DNA from 3 places in the Ewingella sp. S1.OA.A_B6 genome. Region 3 is predicted to be linked to each of the others. Evidence: predicted binding sites of a transcription regulator. Region 3 holds the regulator's gene; each other region holds the start of a gene.
The links. Region 3 encodes ArgR, which controls arginine synthesis, uptake and breakdown. Its sites were predicted from a motif close to ANTGAATAAAAATACANT; they were not measured.
Positions count from the first base shown of each region.

Region 1: the regulator ArgR is predicted to act here: its motif matches at 2,464-2,481, upstream of argC (N-acetyl-gamma-glutamyl-phosphate reductase).
Region 2: the regulator ArgR is predicted to act here: its motif matches at 1,130-1,147, upstream of argF (ornithine carbamoyltransferase).

Region 1 covers NZ_JBLJFK010000012.1:102,994-111,047, forward strand. Annotated here, with positions in the region: gene ppc (phosphoenolpyruvate carboxylase) at 1-971, opposite strand, end outside; gene argE (acetylornithine deacetylase) at 1,266-2,417, opposite strand; gene argC (N-acetyl-gamma-glutamyl-phosphate reductase) at 2,643-3,647, shown strand; gene argB (acetylglutamate kinase) at 3,705-4,478, shown strand; gene ACMV8I_RS18010 (argininosuccinate synthase) at 4,543-5,760, shown strand; gene argH (argininosuccinate lyase) at 5,946-7,319, shown strand; gene ACMV8I_RS18020 (glutathione peroxidase) at 7,413-8,054, opposite strand, start outside.
Region 2 covers NZ_JBLJFK010000005.1:180,166-188,219, reverse strand. Annotated here, with positions in the region: gene tehB (SAM-dependent methyltransferase TehB) at 1-71, opposite strand, end outside; partial or broken gene ACMV8I_RS13290 (anaerobic nitric oxide reductase flavorubredoxin) at 176-331, opposite strand; gene rraB (ribonuclease E inhibitor RraB) at 568-1,008, opposite strand; gene argF (ornithine carbamoyltransferase) at 1,179-2,186, shown strand; gene ACMV8I_RS13275 (alpha-amylase family glycosyl hydrolase) at 2,383-4,146, shown strand; gene ACMV8I_RS13270 (NanQ anomerase/TabA/YiaL family protein) at 4,136-4,597, opposite strand; gene ACMV8I_RS13265 (hypothetical protein) at 4,647-4,916, shown strand; gene pyrB (aspartate carbamoyltransferase) at 5,103-6,038, shown strand; gene pyrI (aspartate carbamoyltransferase regulatory subunit) at 6,057-6,521, shown strand; gene ridA (2-iminobutanoate/2-iminopropanoate deaminase) at 6,606-6,992, shown strand; gene ACMV8I_RS13245 (circularly permuted type 2 ATP-grasp protein) at 7,282-8,054, shown strand, end outside.
Region 3 covers NZ_JBLJFK010000003.1:216,568-224,621, forward strand. Annotated here, with positions in the region: gene ACMV8I_RS10765 (helix-turn-helix domain-containing protein) at 1-135, shown strand, start outside; gene mdh (malate dehydrogenase) at 198-1,136, opposite strand; gene argR (transcriptional regulator ArgR) at 1,601-2,071, shown strand; gene mpl (UDP-N-acetylmuramate:L-alanyl-gamma-D-glutamyl-meso-diaminopimelate ligase) at 2,474-3,859, opposite strand; gene fbp (class 1 fructose-bisphosphatase) at 4,027-5,043, shown strand; gene ACMV8I_RS10790 (methyl-accepting chemotaxis protein) at 5,153-6,724, opposite strand; gene ppa (inorganic diphosphatase) at 7,028-7,558, shown strand; gene ACMV8I_RS10800 (gamma-glutamylcyclotransferase family protein) at 7,669-8,019, opposite strand; gene tamB (autotransporter assembly complex protein TamB) at 8,051-8,054, opposite strand, start outside.

The DNA.
Region 1 (8,054 bases), on a different contig from region 3:
GAAAGTAGCTGAGTACGCAAACGTTTCATAATCACGCGGTAAGCTTCAGTCTCACTTTCGGCATCGGCGAGTGCTCGCAACTCTGGTGTACACTCGGTCATGGAAAGTTCGGAAACCAGTACCGCGATGTCGCGCAGGAACAGGTCAGTGGCCTTCCAGCGGCTCAGCAGTAGCACGTGGCGGGTGATGTCGGCGGTGACGTTTGGGTTGCCGTCGCGGTCGCCGCCCATCCATGATGTGAAGCGCACCGGTACGGCCTCAACTGGCATTTTGTAGTCGAGCGAGGTTTCCAGTTGTTCGTTGAATTCACGCAAGAAAGCAGGAACGCCTTCCCAAAGACTGTTTTCAACTACCGCAAAACCCCATTTGGCTTCATCAATCGGAGACGGACGATATTTGCGGATTTCATCGGTATGCCATGACTGGGCGATCAGCTGGCGCAGACGGCGCATGATCTGTTTGCGTTCGTAGTCAGCCAGATCGTTATGGTCGAGTTGCTTTAGGCAGCTGTTCACTTCGACCAGTTTGTGGATCAGTGTCCGGCGGGCAATTTCGGTCGGGTGTGCGGTTAACACCAGCTCGATGGAAAGTTGTTCAACCGCGTCACGCAGTTGCTGGGAAGTCAGATTTTTGGACTTCAAACGATCAATCAGTTGCGCCAGTGCATCCGGATTACTCGCGGCTTCGCCGTGTGGCGAAATGCTGTGATATTGCTCAGCAACATTGGTTAAATTCAAAAATTGGCTGAAAGCACGGGCCACAGGCAGCAGTTCATCGTTGGACAAATTTTGCAGCGTGGAAAGCAACTCCTGACGATCTGCATCATTACCGGCACGTGAGGATTTGGATAACTTACGAATTTTCTCAACACGGTCAAGGATCTGCTCTCCCAGCGTATCTTTGATCGTGTCGCCAAGCAGTTTCCCTAAGGTACTGACATTACTACGCATTGCGGAATATTGTTCGTTCATATCGCCTCTGACCCGTTCTCATATTTAAAATTATATTTTGTAAATAAACATCACCCGTTAGACGCTTTCGCCATAATTCATTTTTACGCTGCGAACGTGATCACATTTTCAAAAACAGCACCTGTTTTACCGCAAAAATGCCCATTCCCTCACTAGAAAAATGGTGTTTTAGGCAAATTCACTGAATTTTCATCATCACCAGCCACATATCAGTTTGGCTAATCGCGCTTTTGTACAGTATCAAAGGACACCCGCAGGTACTCTGTTTGTTTCTGTCGCCTTGGAAATACAGAATTAGTGGTAGCAGAAATGGTTCACAACCTGTGTGATCAACTCGCGGGTTGGTTTGATAAATGCAGTATCAAGGTATTCATCTGGCTGATGCGCCTGTTCTATTGAACCGGGGCCAAGCACCAGCGTCGGGCAGAGTTCCTGAATGAACGGCGCTTCGGTGCAGTAGTTGACGATCTCGGTTTCCACGCCGAGCAACTTTTCCACTACCTGAACCAACGGGTGGTCCGGCGGACATTCATATCCAGGAATCGGTGGATGTAACGCTTCTATGGCCACCCGGCCCGGCCAGCGGCTGCTTACCGGTTCCAGCGCTTCCTGAAGCAAACCGTCAAGGTCAGAGAGCGTCAGTCCCGGCAGCGGGCGGATGTCCATGTGCAATTCGCAGCAGGCACAGATGCGATTGGCCGCGTCACCACCGCTGATATGGCCGAAGTTCATGGTTGGATAAGGAATAACAAAACCGCTGTGGTTGTAACGCTGTTTCAGCGTATTACGTAGGCCAATCAGCTGGGTGATCGACTCATGCATCAGGTCGATAGCATTAACGCCACGACCAGGGTCGCTGGAGTGACCGGATTGACCGGTTATGCGTATCGCATTCGAGATGTGGCCTTTATGCGCACGTACCGGTTTCAGGGACGTCGGTTCGCCGATGATCGCGCAGTCCGGACGAATTGCGGTATTCCTGGAAAAATAGCTGGCACCGGCCATGGTGGTTTCTTCATCGGCGGTTGCCAGAATATATAGCGGTTTAGTCAGTTTGCTGGTATCGATATCACGTAGTGCATCGAGGATAAAAGCAAAGAAACCTTTCATGTCTGCTGTACCCAAACCGTACAGCTTATTTTCGTGTTCGGTCAGGGTAAAAGGGTCGCGGGTCCAGCGGCCATTGTCATAAGGAACCGTATCGGTATGACCTGCCAATAACAAGCCGCCTGCGCCTTCACCTATGCTTGCCAACATATTGAATTTATTGTGGGTGTTGGGCACCGATTGAATCTCAACCTTAAAACCGAGATCGCGGAACCAGCCAGCCAACACATTGATTAAGGTTTCATTACTCTGATCCAATGCGCTGTCTGTAGCACTGATCGAGGGTATCGCGATTAATGCCCGGTATAGCTCAATAAAAGGAGGTAATTTCATCTTCATTGTTGACAGCCTTTAGTTAGGGTAGTATTCATATTCATGCAGTTTATGTGAATAAAAATACAATAAACCAGAGCGTAAGGAAACCGGAAGTTTTACCGGCCCTGTAAAACGAAATGGTTGAAAATCTCGCGGGTGAACGGCGTATAACGCGGTGAACCCTGTTACCTAAAGAAGTACGCTGTGTTGCAGAGCAATACGGTTAAGTTGAGAAGGTGAACAGACCCCATGTTAAATACGCTGATTGTTGGTGCCACTGGTTATGCAGGAGCTGAACTCGCGACCTACCTGAGCCGCCATCCACATATGAACATAACCGGTTTAACGGTTTCAGCGCAAAGTGCAGATGCAGGGAAATTACTTTCTGATTTGCACCCTCACTTGAAAGGCATCGTTGATCTGCCTGTTTTAGCGATGAAGGATGTGCAGGAAGCTGCGAAAGGCGTTGATGTTGTTTTCCTCGCAACGGCTCATGAAGTCAGCCACGACTTAGCGCCGCAGTTTCTGGCTGCCGGTTGTGTGGTGTTTGATCTCTCCGGCGCGTTCCGCGTCAAAAAACCTGAGTTTTACGCCGAATTTTACGGCTTTGAGCACCAGCATATCGACTGGCTGGACAAAGCGGTGTACGGCCTGGCCGAATGGCAGGCTGACAAAATCAAAGAGGCACAGTTGATCGCTGTTCCGGGCTGCTATCCGACGGCTTCACAACTGGCGATCAAACCTTTGCTCGAAAATGATCTGCTTAATGACAGCCAGTGGCCGGTGATTAACGCCACCAGCGGCGTCAGCGGTGCAGGGCGCAAAGCCTCTATTGGCAACAGTTTCTGTGAAGTTAGCCTAAAGCCATATGGCCTGTTCAACCACCGTCATCACCCCGAAATTGTTGAGCACCTTGGCGTGCCGGTGATTTTCACTCCACATTTAGGTAATTTCCCACGCGGTATTCTTGCTACCATCACCTGCCGTCTGAAAGCGGGGGTGACGGAGCAGGATGTTGCGCAAGCTTTCCACAATGCCTATCACGATAAACCTCTGGTACGTTTATACGCCAAAGGTGTTCCGGCACTGAAAGATGTGGTCGGGTTGCCGTTCTGTGATATCGGTTTTGCAGTTAAAGGGGAACATCTGATTGTTGTCGCGACCGAAGATAATCTGCTTAAAGGCGCATCAGCGCAGGCAGTGCAGTGCCTGAACCTGCGATTTGGTTTCCCCGAAACGCTCTCCCTGATTTGATAAATATTACATTAAAGTCAAATACTTATTTTTTAACCGATTGAGGCGCAAACAGCTATGAATCCGTTAGTCATTAAATTAGGTGGTGTGTTACTGGACAATGAAGAAGCGCTCGAGCGCCTGTTCATGGCGCTGGTGACTTATCGCCAGCAATATCAGCGCCCATTGGTTATCGTTCACGGTGGTGGCTGTTTGGTCGATGAGCTGATGAAAAAGCTTAACCTGCCGGTGGTTAAAAAAGCCGGTCTGCGTGTCACCCCAGCTGACCAGATTGATATTATTACCGGTGCACTGGCTGGCAGCGCGAATAAAGCCCTACTTGCGTGGGCGATTAAAAATAATATCAATGCGGTTGGCCTGTCGCTGGCCGATGGCGGTTCTGTCAGTGTGACGAAGTTGAGTGAAGAGCTGGGTAATGTCGGTAAAGCCGAAGCCGGTTCTCCGGTGCTGATTAACATGCTGACCGGGTCAGGCTATCTGCCGATTGTCAGTTCTATCGGTATCACCGCGTCTGGTGAGCTGATGAACGTCAACGCCGATCAGGCTGCGACGGCCCTTGCGGAAACGCTGGGCGCAGATTTAATCCTGCTGTCAGATGTCAGTGGTATTCTCGATGGCAAAGGCCAGCGTATTCCTCAGATGTCGGCGCAAGAAGCCGAGTTGCTGATTGAGCAGGGTATTATTACCGACGGCATGATTGTTAAAGTTCACGCCGCGCTGGACGCAGCCCGTACGCTTGGACGCCCGGTGGACATTGCCAGCTGGCGTCACGCCGAGCAGTTACCGGCACTTTTTAACGGTACCGCGATCGGCACCCGAATTCTGGCGTGATCGCCGTATGTAAAACCCCATTGACCGACTTGTTGAATCAATAAAATTTTTAAAGGAAATCATCATGGTAGCAACCAAAGGCATCAAGAAAATTGTTCTGGCTTACTCCGGCGGCCTGGACACCTCAGCGATCATTCCATGGCTGAAAGAAAACTATGGCGACTGCGAAGTTGTGGCGTTTGTGGCTGATATTGGTCAGGAACGTGGCGATCTGGAAGGTATTGAACAAAAGGCTCTGCGTACCGGTGCCTCTGAATGCCACGTGGTTGATCTACGTGAAGAGTTCATCAAAGAGTACGTTTATCCGGTGCTGAAATCAGGTGCTCTGTACGAAGGCAGCTATCTGCTCGGTACTTCAATGGCGCGTCCGTTGATTGCGAAGGCACAGGTTGAGCTCGCACTGAAAGTTGGCGCAGATGCACTGTGTCACGGTGCGACCGGTAAAGGTAATGATCAGGTGCGTTTCGAAACCACCTACACTGCGCTGGCACCACAGTTGAAAGTGGTTGCGCCATGGCGTGAGTGGGATCTGCGTTCCCGTGAAGCCCTGCTGGATTACCTGAAAGAGCGTAATATTCCAACCACCGCATCGCTGGAAAAAATCTATAGCCGTGACGAAAATGCATGGCACATCTCCACCGAAGGTGGTGTGCTCGAAAGCCCGTGGAATGCAGCTAACAAAGATTGTTGGGCATGGACTGTTGCTCCGGAAGATGCACCGGACCAGGCTGAAACCGTTACCGTTAAAGTGGAAAAAGGCGAAGTCGTTGCAGTAAACGGCGTAGAACTCAGCCCGTTCCAGTGCCTCGAAGCGCTGAACGTACTCGGTGTGAAACATGGCATCGGTCGTATCGACATTGTTGAAAACCGCCTGGTCGGCATTAAATCCCGTGGCTGCTACGAAACCCCGGGCGGCACCATCATGATGGCGGCATTGCGTGGCGTTGAGCAGTTGGTTCTGGATCGCGACAGCTTTAAATGGCGTGAGCAGTTGGGCCATGAAATGTCTTACGTGGTTTACGATGGCCGCTGGTTTGCACCACTGCGTGAGTCTATTCAGGCTGCTGCAGATGCACTGGCTGAAGACGTTAATGGCGAAGTGGTCATCAAACTCTACAAAGGCACAGCCTCAGCGATTCAGAAAAAATCGCCGAACAGCATGTACTCTGAAGAGTTTGCCACCTTTGGTGAAGACGAAGTGTATGACCACAGCCACGCGGGCGGCTTTATTCGTCTGTTCTCGTTGTCATCACGCATTCGCGCACTGAACGCTAAGAAATAAGATAGGCTATTTTACTTGCCATTTTTGGGCTTGGGCAGTGCTCGAAATCCTCATGTACTGTATGTACGCTGCGGTTTCTGCGCGCTGTCCGCACCCAAACTGGCTGTGACAATAACGCCTGTTTACGGATTACATTAAGGGCGCACAGGCTGCGTCCTTTTGCATACATTTCAGGAGGAGATTTTATGGCACTTTGGGGCGGACGTTTCAGCCAGGCAGCCGATCAACGGTTTAAAGAGTTAAACGATTCACTACGCTTTGATTACCGGCTGGCAGAGCAGGATATCGTCGGGTCAGTGGCCTGGTCAAAAGCGCTGGTGACAGTCAATGTACTGACCGCTGACGAACAGCTACAGCTTGAAGAAGCATTGAATATCTTGCTGGAAGAAGTCCGTGCTAACTCGCGTGCTATTTTGGAAAGCGATGCTGAGGATATTCACAGCTGGGTTGAGCAGAAGTTAATCGACAAAGTCGGCAACCTCGGCAAGAAATTGCACACCGGCCGTAGCCGTAACGACCAGGTAGCAACTGACCTCAAGCTGTGGTGCAAAGAGCAGGTGGTTGAACTGCAACTGGCGGTAAAACAGCTGCAACATGCATTAGTGGAAACGGCTGAAGCTAATCAGGATGCCGTTATGCCGGGCTATACGCATTTACAACGTGCTCAGCCGGTAACGTTCGCCCACTGGTGCATGGCTTATGTAGAAATGCTGGCGCGTGATGAGAGCCGTCTACAAGATACCCTGAAACGCCTAGATGTTAGCCCGCTGGGCAGTGGCGCATTGGCTGGTACCGCCTATCCGATGGATCGCGAACAGCTGGCTGGTTGGTTAGGTTTTGCTTCAGCCACCCGCAATAGCCTGGACAGCGTGTCTGACCGCGACCACGTGCTGGAACTGCTTTCTAATGCATCGATAAGCATGGTTCACCTGTCGCGTTTTGCCGAAGATTTGATTTTCTTCAACAGCGGCGAAGCGGCTTTTGTTGACCTGTCAGATCGCGTGACCTCGGGCTCATCACTGATGCCACAGAAGAAAAACCCAGACGCACTGGAGTTGATTCGTGGCAAATGTGGCCGCGTGCAAGGCGCACTGACCGGCATGATGATGACCATGAAGGGCCTGCCGCTGGCGTACAACAAAGATATGCAGGAAGACAAAGAGGGGCTGTTTGACGCGCTCGATACCTGGATGGATTGCCTGAACATGGCTGCACTGGTGCTGGATGGCATTCAGGTGAAGCGTCCGCGTGCGAAAGAAGCCGCTCAGCAGGGTTACGCTAACTCCACCGAACTGGCGGATTATCTGGTCGCTAAAGGTATTCCTTTCCGTGAAGCGCACCATATTGTTGGCGAAGTTGTTGTGGAAGCTATTGCTCAAAGCAAAGCGCTGGAAGCTTTGACGCTGGCAGACTTGCAGAAGTTTAGCAGCGTGATTGGCGACGATGTATACCCGATCCTCGAACTGCAATCCTGCCTCGACAAGCGCGCAGCGAAGGGAGGGGTCTCGCCTGAGCAGGTTGCGTTGGCGATCGGTGAAGCGAAAGCACGCTTGGCATAACTTTTATCGTAGACGTGAAGAATAAAAAAAGCGGGCACCAAGCCCGCCAATGTGTTCACGTCGTCATATTTCATTTTGTCTTAATGCGTTGTCTTATTGCGCCAATTCGCACACTTCAGCTTCGCTGTTCAGATAGACATCCAGATCGTCGCTTCCACCGATGTGGCGACCGCCTATAAAGACTTGTGGCACAGTTGCTCGGCCTGTAATAGCACGCAGACTCACCGTGGTCGCATCTTTGCCTAATACAACTTCTTCGTATTGAATACTACGTTCCTGTAGCATTTGTTTGGCTTTTGAGCAGAAAGGGCAGCCCGGTTTGGTGAAGACAGAAACGGATTCCTGCACTTTAAAATCTGGGGCCAGGTATTTGAGCATGGTGTCTGCATCAGAAACTTCAAACGGGTCGCCTGGTTTGTTAGGTTCGACAAACATTTTTTCTACCACGCCGTTACGCACCAGCATGGAGTAACGCCACGAACGCGGACCGAAGCCTAAATCAGCTTTCTTGACCAGCATATCCATGCCTTTAGTGAATTCACCGTTGCCGTCAGGAATGAAGGTGATATTGGCCGCGCTCTGCTCGGATTTCCATGCATTCATGACGAAAGTATCGTTGACAGAAACGCACAGAATGCTGTCTACGCCGTGACGCTTAAATACGCCAGCCAGTTCGTTATAGCGTGGCAAGTGGCTTGAGGAACAGGTCGGGGTGAAGGCACCCGGCAATGAAAA
Region 2 (8,054 bases), on a different contig from region 3:
TGCGTAAAGCTGTGAGGCAGCGTTTTACTGTCCCATAAGGGCATGAGTTTATAAGGCAATAGTGGATTCATTCGTGTTCTCCTGTCTGCGCACGGTTAAGTTGATGAGCTGCGGTCGGTCCTGTTATTGGAGGCTCAATTCACGTAGTAACATACTCATTCTCTGCAGTAATGATAACCTCAAGCGGATGCAGCGCCCATTCTCGGGCAATTTTCCTGCCATGCTCGCGGCACTCTTCCAGCATTCCCGCGATCTTCGGCATCATTACGTTATTCATGGTGGAAGAGCGGACGAATACGCCTTTGGAGCGGAAAGCTTGGGTCAGGACTTTCAGCGGCGGTTGATCAACAAAATGTTGAGAGAAAAACAGAACATTGGTCTGCTTGTGCACGTGCTCTGGATATAGATGCAGGGAATCTTCACAGACTGGCCAAACGGCTGGGGATTAAATCGTAACGGGTGCTGTGGTATATAGACGGTTAATAATAAGTTTACGCTGTAAATATCATGAAAAAAGGCTACCGAAACGGCAGCCTTTCATCTATTTAGTGCAGAAATACGAGATGATTAATGACGCTTACCGTCATCATCTTCATCAACTAACTCGCCTTCCTTGCCTTCTTCATCACCTTCTTCGCCGTCTTCATCTTCGTCGTCGCCTTCGAAATAAGTCCCCCAACCGTCATAGTTCACGCCCTGGGCTTCGGCCAGATTCATCAGTTGTTCAACCTGTACGTCAATCTGTTCGGCATTCAGCGCAATTTCGCTGATCACATCGCAGCACATTACGGTAGTACCGTCTTCAACTTCCAACTCTTCTGCGTCGGTAACTTCATAACCCAATTTGAAAGCTTCAACCGCCGCTTTCTCCAGCACGTCGAAGTTCTCTGATGATAAGTGGTGTTCAATAGTATAAAGCGCGTCAGGATCGCTGCCATCTTCCAGCAGTTCCTCGATGATTAAGCGGGTTTCTTCACGTTGTTCTTCCAGCAACTCACGATTTGCCATGCCTCAGTCCTCAATCAATGTGACGTATATTGCCGCTATTTTCACACAGCCAAGGGCCAGCCTCCACTATAAACGACAAAGTTTTTATTTCGGGGTTGTAATTGCATATTCATACATATAAATTGAATTTATATTCACCATAAAATGCAAAGGCATTGGAGAGGAACACCATGAGTCTTTTGAGTAAACGTCATTTTCTCAGGTTACTGGATTTTACCCCGTCAGAAATTACATCCCTCCTCCAGCTCGCTGTCGAGCTAAAAGCCGCGAAGAAAAATGGCACTGAGAAAGCCCACCTGCAAGGAAAAAACATCGCGCTCATCTTCGAAAAAGACTCGACCCGTACACGATGCTCTTTCGAAGTTGCCGCTTATGATCAGGGCGCAAACGTCACTTACCTCGGCCCAAGTGGCAGCCAGATCGGCCATAAAGAGTCGATGAAAGACACCGCACGCGTACTGGGAAGGATGTACGACGGTATTCAGTATCGTGGTTTCGGTCAGGACAAAGTCGAGATGCTGGCGGAGTTCTCCGGCGTCCCGGTCTGGAACGGCCTGACCAACGAGTTTCATCCGACGCAACTGTTGGCCGACCTGCTGACAATGCAGGAGCAACTGCCAGGCCAGCCGCTTAAAGGCATGAAACTCGCCTATCTGGGTGATGCGCGAAACAATATGGGCAATTCGTTGCTGGAAGCCGCAGCGCTGTGCGGTCTGAATTTACGTCTGGTGGCGCCAACGGCCTGCTGGCCGGATGCCGAACTGGTCGCGACCTGCCAACATCTGGCTCAGGAGAATGGCGGCAGTATCTTGTTGACGGAAGATATTGCGACCGGTGTGAAAGGCGCCGACTTTTTGTACACCGACGTCTGGGTGTCGATGGGTGAACCCAAAGAGACCTGGAAAGAGCGCATCAACTTACTGCGCGCCTATCAGGTCAACAGCGCGATGCTGGCCCTGACTGGTAATCCGCAGGTGAAATTTCTACATTGTCTGCCCGCGTTCCATGACGACCAAACGACCCTCGGCAAACAGATGGCCGAAGAATATGGTCTGCACGGCGGCATGGAAGTGACTGATGACGTGTTCGAATCACCGCACAGCGTCGTGTTTGATCAGGCTGAAAACCGCCTGCACACCATTAAAGCAGTGATGGTTGCCACGCTCGGTTCACTCTGATCCCACCTTGGCCCGACGCCTACTTTACCGCGCATCGGGCCGTTTTTTGGCTGGAATAGCTTCACCCGCTTTTACATAATATTGCAGTTTTTCAGGTCATATCCCCGCCAAAACGCCGATTTTTCAGCTAACCTTTTTATTAAAGCACTCCTTCTTTTGCCGTTTTCAGGCGAAGGGGTAAAAAAAGGGCATCGCGATGAAATCAGTGAATTTGGAATACGTACTGCGCCTGGAAAGTTTATTGAGCCGGATTTATCCCAGGGAACACATTGCCGACCTGCTGAAAAAAATTCTCCATCTGGCAGAGAAATGGGATTACGGCAAACACCGCACCACCGATTGGGTCGATGGCACTCATATTTATCTCATCACCTATGGCGATAATATTACCCACGGTGAGCAGCTGCCACTCAAGACGCTCAACCAGTTCGCAGACAAGTACTTACGTGACATCATCAGTGATATTCATATTCTGCCGATGTATCCCTACAGTTCGGATGACGGCTTCAGCGTCATCGATTACCGCCGCATTGACGAACACCTTGGCGGCTGGTCCGATATTCATCAGCTCTCAACCCATTTCAACCTGATGTTTGACTGCGTGATCAACCACATCTCCCGCTCCAGCGACTGGATGAAAGGCTATCTGCACGACGAGCCTTACTACAAAGATTATTTTATCGACTCCAATCCGGCTCTGGACTACAGCAGCGTAGTCCGCCCTCGTGCGTCGCCTCTGCTGACTCCCTTTATTAAAGCCGACGGCACAGAGCTGTATCTGTGGACCACCTTCAGCGAAGATCAGGTAGACATCAATTTCAAAAATCCGCAGATATTGCTGGAAAGTATTGATGTTCTCCTGCAATACGCCGCCAGCGGCGGGCAGTCGATCCGCCTCGATGCGATTGGCTACATCTGGAAAGAATTCGGTACCCGTTCCATTCACATGCCGCAGGCGCACAACATCATTAAAGTGTGGCGAACGATCCTCGACGAAGTGATCCCCGGCACCCGGCTTATCACCGAAACCAACGTACCGCACCATGAAAACATCAGCTATTTTGGTGAAGGTGATGAAGCGCATATGGTGTACCAGTTCCCGCTGCCGCCGCTCACACTGCATGCTTTTTTGCGTCAGGACACCACCACGTTGACGAAATGGGCACAGAGCCTGAACGCGGAAGCGCGCTATCCGAACACCACTTATTTCAATTTTCTGGCCAGCCATGACGGCATCGGGCTGCGACCGACCGAAACCTTTCTCGACGACGATGAACGCAAATACATGGCGCAGGAAACGCTGCGTAAAGAGGGCCGCGTCTCCTACAAGGACAACGGTGACGGCACGCACTCGCCGTATGAGCTAAATATTAACTTCCTCAGCGCACTGACTGAGCCAGATGATGACGTCGATCTGAAGGCGCGTAAGTTCCTCGCCGCGCAGGCGCTGTTGCTGTCGTTTATTGGCGTACCGGCGATTTATATTCACAGCCTGCTGGGCAGTGAAAACGATCTCGACGGTATGCATCAGTCGGGAATTAACCGCCGCATCAATCGTAAGAAACTTAAACTGGGCGAGTTGGAGACGGCGCTGCAAAAAACTGACAGCCTGCCCGCGCGTGTCTTTTTCGGATTGAATGCGTTGATCAAACACCGCCGTGCGCATCCAGCATTTTCGCCGCAGGCCGGACAGCGGGTGTTTGACCTGGGAAAATCACTGTTTGCGATGGAGCGTTATGATCCGCAGACCGAAGACCGTATTACCTGCGTCTTCAATATCAGCAGCCAGTCTCAGGTGGTGAAACTGGCCGTCGAGGGCAAGGACTTGATTGGCGGGGAAGCCTTTACCGGCCAGACGCGTCTGCAACCATGGCAGGTGATGTGGATTAAGCACAAACTCAAAGCGCCGGAACGCCTTGGCCGCCTGCGCCGCTGGCGGATGAAAATATTTAAGCGTTAACCAACATCTTTACCACCGCTTTGCGCACGTTGGCCGGTTCGCCGACAACACACAGGGGTTTGTGTACTTCGCCGGGATAGAACACCACGAAGTCACCAGCCTGCAACACGATGGTTTTTTCCTGCTCACCGGCGGATAAAAACGCGATGTCTTTGTCAGCCAGCCAGTCGGTATCGACTTTACCGGCGGGCTGATTACTGAACGTCATGCCTTCGGTGCCATTAAGGATAATTTGAATATCCAGATAGCGGGCGTGAAACTCTGCACGACGCACGGATTGTGGCTCAGTAGCGTCATTGGAGATCAGCACAAAAGCGTCGTTACCGCGGATATCATGTTTGCCGAGCGGCGTTTCCGCGGTGATGTGCTGCTTCACATACTCGATGGCGTCACGCAGTTCGGCAGGCAGATAAGGCACCAGATGCAGTTGATGAATATTTCCAGTTAACATGGTCTTCCCTTTGCTAATTTAAAATGAAATCACGTTTCAATACGATGCCATGATAAAGCACCCGCAGGCAACGCCGCATGATCCAGTTAACACTTCTGGCCTCAATTTTGGCCCGCAGCCAATCGATTGGCTGCGTATGATTTTTCCGCTTGATGTCGTCGATGGCGGGCGTATAATGCGCGACAATTTGCCGGGAGAACCCATGAACAATCGACAGGTTTGCTGTGTTCAAAAACAGTCACAAAACGCTGTGCCAGAAGGCAGTCCGCTGCCGTTGTTCTTCCGTTGCATTGCCGATCTGATGAAAGCCCCTTATTAAAGGGGCTTTTTTTTGTCCAGAATTCGAGAACCAATTGACCCAAAAAAACCCAAAGTAATTGGCGTTGTGGCAAGGCAGCAAGCGAAAGAATCCCGATGAGCTTACTCAAGTAAGTGATTCGGGTGAACGAGCGCAGGCAACGCAGCTACAGCTTCAGGCACGAAGGGGATTAAGAGGAGAGAAGCAATGGCTAACCCGCTATACCAAAAACACATTATCTCAATCAACGATCTCAGCCGTGAAGAGTTGGAGCTGGTACTTGATACCGCTGCCAGTCTTAAAGCCCAGCCGCAACCTGAACTGTTGAAACATAAAGTGATCGCCAGCTGTTTCTTCGAAGCCTCAACGCGTACCCGCCTATCGTTTGAAACGTCGATCCATCGTCTTGGTGCATCGGTGGTCGGTTTCGCTGACGGCTCCAATACCTCGCTCGGTAAAAAAGGCGAAACGCTGGCCGACACCATTTCGGTGATCAGCACTTACGTTGATGCCATCGTGATGCGCCACCCACAGGAGGGCGCGGCGCGTCTGGCGACCGAATTCTCCGGCGGAATTCCGATCCTCAATGCCGGTGACGGTGCCAATCAGCATCCGACGCAAACCTTGCTTGATCTGTTCACCATTCGCGAAACCCAGGGCCGCCTCGACAATATCAAGATTGCCATGGTCGGTGACCTTAAATATGGCCGTACCGTTCACTCTCTTGCTCAGGCGCTGGCTAAATTCCAGGGCAATCGCTTTTACTTTATCGCGCCCGACGCGCTGGCGATGCCGGGCTATATTCTCTCCCTGCTGGAAGAGAAAGGCATTGAATACAGCCTTCATGAAAGCATTGATGACGTCGTACCGGAGCTGGATATTCTCTATATGACCCGGGTACAGAAAGAGCGCCTGGACCCGTCCGAGTACGCTAACGTCAAAGCCCAGTTTGTTCTGCGCGCTGCCGATCTGGTCGGTGCCCAGGCGCATATGAAAGTACTGCATCCGCTGCCACGCATTGATGAAATTACGCCAGACGTTGATAAAACCCCTTATGCCTGGTATTTCCAGCAGGCCGGCAACGGCATTTTCGCCCGTCAGGCCTTACTGGCATTGGTACTTAACGCCGACACCGCCCAATAAACTTGAGGAGAAAATAGTATGACTCACGATAATAAACTTCAGGTTGAAGCCATTAAATGCGGCACGGTGATTGACCATATTCCGGCACAAATCGGCTTCAAATTACTGTCGCTGTTTAAGCTGACCGAAACCGATCAGCGTATCACCATCGGGCTGAACCTGCCGTCCAATGAGCTTGGCCGTAAAGATTTGATCAAAATAGAGAATACCTTCCTGACCGAACAGCAGGTCAATCAGCTGGCGGTATATGCGCCGAACGCCACGGTTAACCGCATTGACGATTATGTCGTGGTGAAAAAGCTGATGCCAACCCTGCCGGACCACATCGAAGGTGTGCTGCGCTGCCCAAACAGCAACTGCATCAGCCGTTCAGAGCAGGTGGCGTCAAGCTTTGCGGTGAAAAAACGTCAGGGCGACGTGCATCTGCAATGTAAATATTGTGAGAAAGAGTTTGAGCATCAGGTGGTGATGAATAACGACTGACACGACAGGCGTAATGACTTTTGAAGCATGGCCTTTATACTGGCCATAAGTTTTAAAATCCGACCACTCAAATCAGGAGACACCATGTCCCGCGAAATCAGTACTGAAAATGCACCCGCAGCCATCGGTCCTTACGTTCAGGGCGTTGATCTTGGCAGCATGATCATCACTTCCGGCCAGATCCCGGTGGATCCTAAAACCGGCGCCGTCGCCGATGATATCGCCGCTCAGGCGCGCCAGTCTTTGGAAAATGTTAAAGCCATTGTTGAAGCCGCTAACCTGAAAGTATCAGATATTGTGAAAACCACTGTTTTCGTGAAAGATCTGAATGATTTTGCGACCGTTAACGCCACCTACGAAGCCTTCTTCACCGAGCACAATGCGCCGTTCCCGGCACGTTCATGCGTCGAAGTAGCCCGTCTGCCAAAAGACGTAAAAATCGAAATAGAAGCCATCGCTGTACGTCGTTAATCCAAACGCAGTGCAGGGATCAGGTCAGCCTTCGGGCTGGCCTTTTTTTTGTCTTATTCCCTGCGCTGACGATTGCCTCATCAGCGACCATACTCAATAAACGACGCCTTTTTTTGCCCCAAATTCAGGCAAGCCGTTAGCATTACGCACCTAAATAGCGCGTAGATACTGATTTTTAGACGTGTTTCCGCGGTTTATGCACGCTGGCACACTTTATGCGTGTCCCTTTTGTAACGTAAAAAAAATTCTCTTAAAAAATGAAACAGCCCGACCTGTCATTGAGGTGAATATGATCAACATCGACCTTTCCGATTCACCCTTTTTTGATGAAATGTTAATGGCTGAAGGACAGCATCGCGGCCATTACGAGGCTTACTGGCAGTGGTTACAGAAGGCCGATCAACAGGCCGTCCAGCGCAAGAAAGAAGAGGCGGCGCTGCTGTTTCACCGGGTGGGGATCACCTTTAATGTGTACGGCGAAGATGACGGTGCTGAGCGGCTGATTCCGTTCGACAGCGTGCCGCGTATTATTCCTGCTAACGAGTGGAAAATGCTGGATCTGGGGATCCGCCAGCGCGTACAGGCGTTGAATGCTTTTCTGCATGATATTTACCACGATCAGAACATCCTTAAGGCTGGCATTGTGCCTGCCGAACAAGTGCTGGCAAATGACCAGTATCAGCCGTGCATGCAGGGCATCGACCTGCATCGCGACACCTATGCGCATATTGCAGGAACAGACATGGTGCGCGGCGGTGATGGCGAATATTACGTTCTGGAGGACAACCTGCGAACGCCGTCCGGTGTTTCGTACATGCTGGAAAACCGTAAGATGATGATGCGGTTGTATCCGGAATTGTTCGCTGAACAGCGTATTGCACCGGTTTCCCGCTACCCTTCCCACTTGCTACAAACTCTGCGCGAAAGTACACCGGTCAATGATCCGACCGTCGTGGTGCTGACTCCTGGCCGTTTTAATAGCGCCTATTTCGAACACAGCTTTCTGGCACAGCAAATGGGGGTCGAGCTGGTGGAAAGCGTCGACCTGTACGTCAAAGACGG
Region 3 (8,054 bases):
CCATGGCCTAAAGGTGAACGTATCATTGCCGATGCGATTGGCATCCATCCATCAATGATTTGGCCAAATCGCTATTTTGATGCGGCAACCTCGCAACGAATAGAACGCAAAATGAGAGCACCGAATAAAAACTGAACTCGTACTAATAAAAAACCGCCGTAAATGACGGCGGTTTATCAAGAATCATGTAACGGGGATCAGTTATTGATGAATTGCTCACCCAGTTCAATATCTTTGCGCAATACATCAAGCATTGAGTCAAGAGAGCTTTGCTCAAATGCACTCAACTTGCCGATGCTCTTCAGTTCAGCGACACCATTTTGACCCAACAGAATCGGCTGAGCGAAGAAACGTGCATATTCGCCCTGACCTTCTACATACGCGCACTCTACAACGTTACTCTCGCCTTGTAGTGCACGAACTAAGGATAAACCAAAGCGCGCAGCTGCCTGGCCCATAGAGAGTGTAGCAGATCCACCACCGGCTTTAGCTTCAACCACTTCAGTACCCGCATTCTGGATACGTTTGGTTAAGTCAGCCGCTTCACTTTCGCTAAAGGTAACACCAGGGATTTGCGACAGGAGTGGCAAAATAGTGACACCTGAATGGCCGCCAATCACCGGAACTTCGATATCCTGTGGCTGTTTGCCTTTCAGTTCAGCAACAAAAGTATTCGAACGTATTGCGTCGAGAGTGGTTACGCCAAACAATTTATTTTTGTCGTAAACACCCGCTTTTTTCAACACTTCAGCAGCGATAGCTACCGTAGTATTCACCGGGTTAGTGATGATACCAATGCACGCTTTTGGGCAGGTTTTCGCCACTTGTTCTATCAGATTGCGAACGATGCCCGCATTGACATTGAACAGGTCAGAACGGTCCATCCCCGGCTTACGTGCGACGCCGGCAGAAATCAACACCACATCAGCTCCCACTAATGCTGGAGTAGCATCTACTCCACTGAAACCTATAATTTTTACAGCTGTAGGGATATGACTGAGGTCGACAGCAACACCCGGCGTTACCGGGGCAATGTCATACAGAGAGAGTTCTGAACCTGAAGGCAGCTGAGTCTTGAGTAGAAGGGCGAGGGCCTGGCCAATACCGCCAGCTGCACCGAGAACTGCAACTTTCATCCTATACTCCTTTTTTATCATAAACTTAAAAAGCGCCGTGAATTCATCTAGTTATGACCTTAATCTACTGAACCGCCAAACACAATCAACTAATCCAGATTGTGAGAAGCCACGCAGTATTAAGGTTGTATGTCGGCTTAATTTAAGATTACTTTGTTGATGCTTCAGCAGCATAAACAATAACATCATAAAAATAGCGTCACGAAACACGACAGGTTAACCGGCAGTTACATTACACCCGAAGACAACATCAGAACAATATCATTTTTATAACAATTTAATTACCAATACAGGCGGCAGCAGTGCACAAAATTTTGCATATTCATCATATTTAACCATTTGCTTTTTGAGCCTGATTCCATCTATTTAGGTCTAGTTCATGTGGTATTACAGAACATTTATTGCATAACAATTCAAATATATGCATAATATTCAGCACTATTGTTATTACCTCAGGGTGTAAAATGCGTAATCCTGCTAAACAGGAAGATCTGATCAAAACCTTCAAGGCATTATTGAAGGAAGAGAAGTTCAGTTCTCAGGGGGAGATCGTCCTCGCCTTACAAGAAGAGGGCTTCGAGAACATCAATCAATCGAAAGTCTCGCGCATGCTGACCAAATTCGGCGCGGTACGTACCCGAAATACCAAAATGGAAATGGTCTACTGTCTGCCCGCTGAAATTGGTGTCCCTACGACCACCAGCCCATTGAAAAATCTGGTTTTAGATATTGATTACAACGAGGCCGTCGTGGTTATACGCACCAGCCCAGGTGCAGCACAGCTGATTGCGCGCATGCTGGACTCTTGGGGGAAATCGGAAGGTATTCTGGGTACTATCGCCGGTGATGACACCATTTTCACCACCCCAGCCAGCGGTTTCAGCGTTAAACAGCTTTATGAAGACATCCTTCACCATTTCGAACAGGAGCTGTAAGCGGCCCTCTATTGCGAAGTTAATGAATAGCGCCATATCACGACATGCAGGTTACCCGCCGTTTGCTCTTCAAGGTATCCTGCAAGTAACGCTATAGTATTACGACTCATTTTTCTCTAGCTATCTGCCTGCAAAACACCTGATGTTGATCTACAGCGGCGCTGCTATCCGATCACTTCCCATGTAAAGCTGACCCTCATAAGTAACATCACCTTCATATTTTAGTTTCAATGGGCTAATAACTGCAAAATTTACGCGCAGATGGCCAAATCAACTTAAGCGCTGATTTTAAAATAAAAAGTCATTCTTTTTTAAATCTCTTTTTATGCTCTCCATACACCAAATTCGATCCATTAAAAAGCACAGCGAGAACTGTGCTTTTTTATTCTCAAAACCAGAATGTTAAAACTCTTTTACTGCGCTGGCCTTAGCCGCTAGTGCATCAAGGAGTTTGCTATGAATACCGCCGAATCCGCCGTTGCTCATCACCAGAATGTGATCGCCCGGCAGCGCGGCTTTAATCACCAGATCCACCAGCGAATCAACATCTGCACTCCAATGCGCAGGCTGGATGCAGTGTTCGGCTACTTCAGCGACCTGCCACGGAATATGCTGTGGTTGCAGCAGGAACACTTCATCCGCCCGCCCCAGCGCAGGGGCCAGTTCGTTTTTACTCAGCCCCATTTTCATGGTATTTGAGCGAGGTTCGAGAACCGCCAGAATGCGTGCAGTACCGCCTACCTTACTGCGCAGTGCGGACAGCGTGGCGAGAATTGCCGTTGGATGATGCGCGAAATCATCATAGACGCTGACGCCAAATGCTTCGCCGCGCAGTTCAAGACGACGACGGGCATTGATGAAACTATCCAGCGCTTTGCAAGCATCCTCCGGTTTCACACCGACGTGGCGGGCAGCAGCAATGGCCATCAGCCCATTATGCATATTGTGTTCGCCTACCAGGGACCAATTCACTTCACCGACCTTTTCTCCATGAAGCATCACGGCAAAGGAGCTGGAATCTGGCGCGACCTTTTTTGCATCCCATGCACAGGCCTCGGCTTCACCCACGAACTCCTGTTCACTCCAGCAACCCATTGCCATCACTTGTTTCAAGGGAGTGTCATGCTCAGGCAGGATAATTTTACCCTGGCCAGGCACCAGGCGGACCAAATGATGGAACTGTTTCTGAATAGCTTTAAGATCGTCGAAAATATCCGCGTGATCAAATTCAAGATTATTGAGGATCAACGTACGCGGGCTGTAATGGACAAACTTGGAACGTTTGTCGAAGAAGGCGCAGTCGTACTCATCAGCCTCAATGACCATGAATGGGCTGTTACCTAGACGGGCAGAAACGTCGAAATTCCCCGGCACACCACCGATGACATAACCCGGTTCGTAGCCACAGACTTCGAGGATCCAGGTCACCATGCCAGCGGTTGTCGTTTTGCCATGCGTACCCGCCACGGCAATCACCCAACGGCCCGGAAGCACATGGTCGTGCAGCCATTGGGGGCCTGACACGTAGGGAATGCCTTGTTCCAGCACGGCTTCAACACAAGGGTTACCGCGTGTCATGGCGTTGCCGATAATCACCAGATCCGGCAGAGGATCCAGTTGAGAAAGATCGTAGCCCTGGATCAGTTCAATACCCTGATTTTCCAGCAGCGTACTCATTGGAGGATAAACGTTGTTATCTGAACCGGTAACCTGATGCCCTTGTGCACGTGCCAGCATCGCCAGCCCGCCCATAAAGGTGCCGCAAATCCCAAGAATATGAATGCGCATATGTTTTCCATTAATGCCTTTAAGTCAGCGGCTATTCTACCGCTCAGAATCCTCCAGAAGAAATGGATTTGCCTAGGATTCACTCATATATTTGGGCTAAACTGCTCTCGCTAATGTAAAGGGTTTATTAATAAACCGTTATCCATCCTAGATTCAGGGAATGCGTCATGAAAACGTTAGGCGAATTTATTGTTGAAAAGCAGCAGGACTTTCCCCACGCGACCGGTGAACTCACCGCCCTCCTTTCAGCAATAAAACTCGGCGCCAAAATTATTCACCGAGACATCAACAAAGCCGGGCTGGTCGATATCCTCGGTACGAGTGGTGTGGAGAACGTGCAGGGCGAAGTTCAGATGAAGCTCGACCTGTACGCCAATGAAAAGTTAAAAGCGGCCATGAAAGCGCGCGGTGAAATTGCCGGTATCGCGTCAGAAGAAGAAGATGAGATCGTCATTTTTGAAGGGGAACGCGCTGAGAATGCAAAATACGTGATTTTGATGGACCCGCTGGACGGATCATCGAACATTGATGTAAACGTCTCCGTGGGAACTATTTTCTCTATTTACCGCCGTACAACCCCTCTCGGGCAGTCAGTCACCGAAGCAGACTTCCTGCAACCGGGTAACCGCCAGGTCGCGGCCGGCTATGTAGTTTATGGCTCCTCGACGATGCTGGTCTACACCACCGGTGCGGGTGTTCATGCCTTCACTTATGACCCTTCACTTGGCGTATTCTGCCTGTCACATGAAAAAGTCCGTTTCCCTGAAAAGGGCAGCATGTACTCAATCAATGAAGGCAATTACATTAAATTCCCGCTCGGCGTTAAAAAATACATCAAGTATTGCCAAGAGCAGGACGAAGCCACGCTGCGCCCTTATACCTCACGCTATATCGGCTCGCTGGTTGCTGACTTCCACCGTAACCTGCTCAAAGGCGGCATCTACATTTATCCAAGCACCGCAAGCCATCCTGCCGGCAAACTGCGTCTGCTGTACGAATGTAACCCGATGGCCTTCCTGGCTGAACAAGCGGGCGGCAAAGCCAGTGACGGTAAAAACCGTATTCTGGACATTATTCCGCAGAAACTGCATGAACGTGCCCCTTTCTTCGTCGGCAACTGTTCGATGGTCGAAGATGCAGAACGCTTTATTGAGCAGTTCCCCGACGACGCATATCCACAATAAATACGTTTTAGCTCTGTACAAGACTTACGTTAATAAAAAACATCAACAAAAAGGTCCAGCACAAGCCGGACCTTTTTTTACGGCTGAACATCTTAGAACGAACAGCCTCTCAGACAACATCCTGACGATGCAGTTTGAAGACTGATACGCTTTGCGCCAGTATCTGCGCCTGCTCTTCCAGCGAACGCGTGGCAGCCGTCGCTTCTTCGACCAGTGTGGCATTTTGCTGCGCCACCAGATCCATTTGGGTGATCGCAATATTCACCTGCTCGATACCATGAGTTTGCTCTGAAGAAGCAGTGGATATCTCACCCATCAGGCTGGTGACACGGCGTACTTCGTCGGCAATCTCGGTCATGGTGGCAGCGGCAGATTTCACCATTGCTTCCCCTTCTGAGATACGGCTTTCGGAATCGACAATCAGCTCTTTAATTTCCTTCGCGGATTGCGCACTACGCTGAGCCAGACTGCGCACCTCGCCCGCTACTACGGCAAAACCACGCCCTTGCTCACCGGCTCGTGCAGCTTCAACCGCAGCGTTCAGCGCCAGAATATTGGTTTGGAATGCGATACCGTCGATGACTGTAATAATGTCAGTAATGCGTTTCGAACTGTCTGTAATAGCGCGCATTTTATCCATCACCTGGTGCACCACCTGACTGCCTTTATCCGCAATACCCGATACACTTTGCGCCAGTTGGTTGGCCTGCTCGGAGTTCGTCGCGTTCATGCGTACCGTTGACGTCAGTTGCTCCATGCTGGCCGCGGTCTCTTCGAGTGATGCGGCAGATTCTTCAGTGCGTTGTGCCAGGTGTACATTACCTGCCGCCAGCTCACGCGAACCGACATCGATCTGATTACCTGCATCACGAACACGGCCCACCGAGGCAGCCAGCGCATCCTGCATCTTCTTCATCGCACGGAATAAACGGCCCATTTCATTGCTGCGAGAATCGTCGATGTCGCGGGTCAAATCTCCGGCGGCGATGAATTCTAGCTGCGCGATAGATGCACTGAGCGGATGCATAATGATTTTTTGCAGAGCAAACCACGCCAACAGCGCAATAGAGATAGCGATCAGACAGGCAACAATAATGACGATAACCTGTACCTGCGCCTGTTTCTGCGCAGCCGTAATATGGCGATCGGCAGTTTCGTTGGCATACACCCGGAAATCCGCCAGCGCTTTATCGTAAGCGTTGCTGGACGGCGTCATTTTATTTTCCAGTACGTCGTAATAACCATCGGGGCTTTGCGCCTGGATAGCCGCCAACGCGGGTTCAAGCCCTTGCTGTTTATACGCGTCATAGGCCACTTTTAACGCCGTGGATAAATCTTCTCCGCGCTGAGTTTCATCTTTAATCGCCATAAACACGGCAACCTGCTGATCGGCCTGCTTGATATAGTCCGCAACCCGCCCGGCCGTCTCTTTCGAGTCATCCATCATGCCAATTTCCATCTGACGAACCGCTACGCTGCTGGCGACACGCGCGCGCAGAGAAAAACTGTAGCTATTGGCTAACGCCCCAATTTCATCTCCCTGAAGCTGATCAATTTGCTTTAGTGAAGTGGAACTTTGCCGGATAGCATTCGTACCCAACACACTGACAAGTAACAAAATCAGTGTCATTACGACTAACAAGGCGATCAATCCCGCCTTTACGCTCAACTTATTTAACATGCTGTAGTACCCGGTCATTTAGGAAAAGGAGGAAAATCGGTGAGCGTTAATCTGTCGGTAATGGAGAATTTTTATGTCAGTGATTATCGGCAATCCCATGAATTTCTTGAGAAGAAACAGTAAAACAGGCAGTTAGGCGGTAAAGCGCGATTGCTGAAAACTTTAATGCCAAAAAAGCCTGACTAAGCGCAAAGAAAAAGTGAGAAAAACCAGAAACAACCGCCGAGAAAAGGGCAGGAATTCGTGACGGACTTGGCTATAATGTTCGCCACTCCAATTCCTGGTCCAATGAAGGAAACCAAAATGAGCTTACTGAATGTGCCGGCAGGCAAAGACATGCCAGAAGATATCTACGTAGTGATCGAAATCCCTGCTAACGCCGACCCAATCAAATACGAAGTAGATAAAGATACCGGTGCACTGTTCGTGGATCGCTTCATGTCGACTGCGATGTTTTACCCATGTAACTACGGCTACATCAACCACACCCTGTCTCTTGATGGTGACCCGGTTGACGTGCTGGTGCCAACGCCGTACCCACTGCAACCAGGTTCAGTCATTCGCTGCCGTCCGGTTGGCGTACTGAAAATGACCGACGAATCTGGTGAGGATGCCAAAGTTGTGGCGGTTCCACACACCAAACTGAGCAAAGAATACGATCACATCAATGATGTGAACGACCTGCCAGAACTGCTGCGTGCACAGATCACCCACTTCTTCGAGCAATACAAAGCGCTGGAAAAAGGCAAATGGGTAAAAGTTGAAGGCTGGGCTGACGCCGCTGCCGCGAAAGAAGAGATCGTGACATCTTTCGAACGCGCTAAAAACAAGTAATTGTTTTACCGTATAAAAAAACACCGCCCACTGGACGGTGTTTTTTTATGTCTCTCTCCCTGGTAGAAGAGAAGATGTAGCAACAGATTAAGCGACCTTGCTCAGAGTTCTCACTTCACATCATCCGCACGTTTCAACCAGTCTCCACCTTCGATCCGCGACACTCCTTCGAGTGAGCGAATGTAAAGGTAGATCCAGGCGCTGCCGTACGGGGTGGAAATCAGCTCACGTTTATAGTCTTTTGTATTACTTTTCAGTTCGTCCAGTTCAGCCATAATAGATGACGTGATACGGTAAACTTCACAATAGACTTTTCCGTCCCCTGGAACTGCCGCAGGATAGTGCCCCAGATTGTAGAGCGCATAGCCTTCCAGCTCGTGGTCACCCAACCACTGAGCGTGAGTCATCCAATGACTGTTGCCTTGCTTGCGTCGTAAACTACCATAAACAATTATTCGCATGTTTGGTTTCGTATAGTAAAAGTCACATGGGTTAG